2 regions of the Aliirhizobium sp. YIM B11859 genome follow, and region 2 is predicted to be linked to the other one. Evidence: predicted binding sites of a transcription regulator. Region 2 holds the regulator's gene; the other holds the start of a gene.
The links. The regulator LexA, encoded in region 2, represses DNA repair genes until DNA is damaged. The targets are predictions, from matches to a motif close to TGTTCNNNNTGTGTTCNG.
Positions count from the first base shown of each region.

Region 1: a site for LexA is predicted at 1,177-1,194, ahead of AC2GXZ_RS02060 (ATP-dependent helicase). Genes of this name have one in related genera too.

Region 1 is NZ_JBXHAY010000001.1:468,259-470,459, reverse strand. Features, by position in the region: gene AC2GXZ_RS02065 (iron ABC transporter substrate-binding protein) at 1-836, opposite strand, end outside; gene AC2GXZ_RS02060 (ATP-dependent helicase) at 1,234-2,201, shown strand, end outside.
Region 2 is NZ_JBXHAY010000013.1:9,288-11,488, reverse strand. Features, by position in the region: gene AC2GXZ_RS29130 (VOC family protein) at 1-850, opposite strand, end outside; gene lexA (transcriptional repressor LexA) at 1,047-1,763, shown strand; gene AC2GXZ_RS29120 (ComEC/Rec2 family competence protein) at 1,744-2,201, opposite strand, start outside.

The DNA of each region.
Region 1 (2,201 bases), on a different contig from region 2:
CATTTCAGGAAGGCCTGAGCCTGTTCCTTGTGCTTGGAGGAGGCAAGGATGCCGCCGCCCGAGATCGACACGAAGGCGCCCGGATCCTGGTTCTTGAAGTAATGCAGCGAGACGTTCTTGCTGTTTTCGCCGGTCTTCGCCTGATCGCCGAAATAATAGTAATGATAGATCACCGCGCCTTCGATCTGGCCGGCATTTACGGCCTTCATCGCCGTCGAATTGCCACGGATGGCGGTGAAGTTTTCCTTCATGCCCTTTAGCCACGCGGCGGTCTGTTCCTCGCCCTTCAACTGCAGCAGCGCACCGACGATCGCCTGGAAATCGGCACCCGACGGAGAAGCGGCCCAGCGGCCCTTCCATTCCGGCTTGGCGAGATCCATCATCGACTTCGGCAGCTTGTCTTCGGTAAGCTTCGTTTTGTCATAGGCAAACACGGTGGAACGCGCAGCAATGCCTATCCAGTGGCCATTGGCAGGGCGGAACTGTTCCGGCACCTGATCGAGCGTTGCCTTGTCGACCGGTTCAAACAGGCCCTTGCCGTCGACCAGCGCCATCGCCGGAGAGTTTTCGGTGAGGAAAAGATCGGCCGGAGAATTGGCACCTTCCTGAACGATCTGGTTGGCGATCTCCATGTCCGAGCCGTTGCGGATCGTCACGACGATCCCGGTCTGCTCGGTAAAGCCATCCACCCATTCCTTGGTCAGGCCTTCGTGCTGAGCATTGTAGATGGTGAGGCTGTCGGCGACCTGGGCCGCAGCGGGTGTGGAAAAAGTCAAAACGGACAATGCGGACGCAACGCCGGCCAGAAGAGAAGAAGTTTTCAAGATCGCCTCCATGGGAAATTCATGGCGATCTCTTAGCCAAACAGGACAAGACTGGTCAAGTTTAAATCGGAGAAAACAACTCAACAAAATAAATGATAATCAAGTAAAAACAAAAAGTTATGCGCCGAACGAAATATTTCGATCAGCTTAAAAAATCTCCAGTCGGATAGATATCGAGCATTCGAGAAATAAACGTGTCGGGTCTCTGCATATCCTCGGTTTGGTTCTTGCCAAACCACTATTGCGCTGCGAGCCTGACACACACCTGAACGACGGGCGCAGCCTTGCGCCGGCATCCTGCTGTCTTCGCAGCATCATATGCCTGTTCCCGAACGAATCAGCTATTGCTCAGATGAACACATCGGGAACAAGCTTGCGGAGGCGGGCTTTCTAAACGTTGCGGAGAAGCATGTCGGCTGCCCATCTGGAAAAATCGTCCTATCTTGAAAAACTGAACGAGGCCCAGCGCCGTGCGGTGGAACACGGATCGGACGTGCCGAATGGTGGTCCTGCCGGCCCCCTACTCGTCATTGCCGGCGCAGGTTCTGGAAAAACCAACACGCTCGCCCACCGCGTTGCCCATCTGATCGTCTCGGGTGCTGACCCGCGCCGCATCCTGCTGATGACGTTTTCCCGCCGCGCCGCCTCCGAAATGGGCCGCCGCGTCGAGCGGATCTGCAAACAGGTGCTGGGTGCCAATGCCGCAATCATGACCGATGCGCTGGCCTGGGCCGGCACCTTCCACGGCATCGGCTCGCGCCTGTTGCGGATCTACGCCTACCAGATCGGCCTCGATCCTGATTTCACCATCCACGACCGCGAGGATTCCGCCGACCTGATGAACCTCGTGCGCCACGAACTGGGCTTCTCCAAAATGGAAAGCCGGTTTCCGACCAAGGGCACCTGTCTTGCCATCTATTCCCGCGCCGTCAATTCCGAAACTCCGCTCGGCGAGGTGCTGAAGTCATCTTTCCCCTGGTGCCAGGCCTGGGAAAAACAGCTGCGTGAACTCTTCGCATCCTATGTCGAAGCCAAGCAGACCCAGAACGTCCTCGATTACGACGACCTGCTGCTCTATTGGGCGCAGATGATGAGCGAGCCGTCGATCGCCGAGGATGTCGGCGCCCGCTTCGATCACGTCATGGTCGACGAATACCAGGACACCAACCGCCTGCAATCCTCGATCCTGATGGGGATGAAGCCCGGCGGCCGCGGACTGACCGTCGTCGGCGACGATGCGCAGTCGATCTATTCCTTCCGCGCCGCAACGATCCGCAACATTCTCGATTTCCCCAACACCTTTGATCCGCCCGCCAACATCGTCACCCTCGACCGCAACTACCGCTCGACCGGCACCATCCTCGCGGCCGCCAATGG
Region 2 (2,201 bases):
CGCCTTGGCCGGGCACTGGCGACACGAGCACGCGGCCATCCCGGCGGATGAATGCGACGTCATTAGCAGCAAGGGTGATCTCTGTCACGGCCAGATCGGCGGTACGGAATATCACGGCCTGGCCGGAAAGCCCCGTGGCAACCGCCGGACCGGCAAGCCCGAATTCCTGCAGCAACTGCTCGCGATCTAGGACCCGCACCCTGGCATTCTCGACGGCAAACACCATGCCAGACTCGCCGTCTTCGCCGTCGACAGAAAGGACATTCTGCAGCAGTGACGCCGATTCGGGCGGCGTCTCGGCGGCCAGAACGACCTCCTTCAACCCGGTGACGGCATTCGCATGCGAGCGCAGCGATCCCATGTCCTGCGGAAAGGAGACCACCCGCTGACAGGCAAAAGCGAAAAAATCGACAGCCTCCTGTTCGGCGGCAAAGGCCAGCCGGAACCGACCTTCTCTTTCGTCGCCTTCCGGTGACTTGATGATACGTGCGAACTCCAGCGGCTCTCCGGCGGATATTCCGTTCTCGACAAAACGCCGGTGATCGCCTGACGCGTCGTCGCTTGCAACCACGATCGCCGAAAGCCCCTGGCGCCCCCGGCGTCCGCGAAAGGCCATGTCGCGTTCAACGAAGACGTTGCCGCGCTTGACCGCCGCCCCCGCTTTACGACGGTCGGCCAGCGCCAACGGCTCCAGATAGGTGCCGTCCTCCAGGAAGATACAGGCATTGGCCGTGCCGAACGGGTGAAGGCCGTCCGGCGCCACGGTGAACCCAAGTGCCGACAGCCGTTCCCGTGCCAGGACGAGGTTGCCGACCGGCAAAACGAGATGATCGATTTTCCTTGCAGTCACGCACGTCCCCCAGACTTTGATCCGCCGGCAGTAGATTGGGCAGACCGCCGGCAAGCGCAAGTAGATTCCGACTGAGAACGTCATCCGGCATCTCAGAAAGTTATGATGTTTTCACGAAAATTTAGGGACTTGCGGAACACATATGGAACATATAGTGTCCGTTCTGCATTTGTTTCAAATCTGAAGGTGCATCAAGATGCTCACCCGCAAGCAACAGGAACTGCTTCTGTTCATACATGAACGTATGAAGGAGTCCGGCATCCCACCTTCTTTCGACGAGATGAAGGATGCGCTCGACCTCGCCTCCAAATCGGGCATTCACCGGCTGATTACGGCGCTGGAAGAGCGCGGCTTCATCCGCAGGCTACCGAACCGGGCCCGTGCGCTCGAAGTCATCAAGCTTCCCGAATCCTATGTGCAGACGCTGCAGCCCAAGCGCGGTTTTTCGCCGAGCGTCATCGAGGGAAGCCTCGGTAAAAAAATACCCGCCCCTGCCCCCGCTGCACCGGCCTCTGTAAACGAACCATCCTCCGCAAGCGTTCCCGTCATGGGCCGCATCGCGGCCGGCGTGCCGATTTCGGCCATTCAGAACAACACCCATGATATTTCCGTGCCTGTCGAGATGCTGGGCTCCGGCGAACATTATGCGCTGGAGGTGAAGGGCGATTCGATGATCGAGGCCGGCATCCTCGACGGCGACACCGTTATCATCCGTAACGGCAACACCGCGAACCCGGGCGATATCATCGTGGCACTTGTCGACGACGAGGAAGCCACGCTGAAGCGGTTCCGCCGCAAGGGTGGATCGATCGCGCTGGAAGCCGCCAACCCTGCTTATGAGACCCGCATCTTTCCGCCCGACCGGGTCAAGGTTCAGGGTAAGCTGGTTGGCCTCATCCGCCGGTATCACTAAGTTCGGCTGGATCATACGTGGTCTGCAGGTCACCGCCCTGTCCTGCAACCGGAATTGATGAGGCGCTTTGTATGGTGCCGAGCTCTTCCGGGGGTTGTTGTTGAGCCTCGACCAGCCAGTCAGGCAATGACCCGTCATAGACATCACGCCGCCAGTCATATTGGCGGTGAACGTTCCACGGTCGTGTTGCGGCCTGCATGCCTGCTTTCACCATCCATTGCTCGGGCATAAAAGAACCGGCAAAATCGATCTCGAGCGAGCCTGTCTTGCGCAGCGTTTTGCCGCTCAGCAGGGGCGTCCCTGACCGGCACTGATCGAACCGCGCCCGTGGCGCGATGACGAGACCGGCAATGTCACAGGCAGCCCCTGTGAAGCGACCATCCTCGACGACAACGACGATGACGTCGCCCGCTGTAAAGGCGCACCACGCCTTCGGCT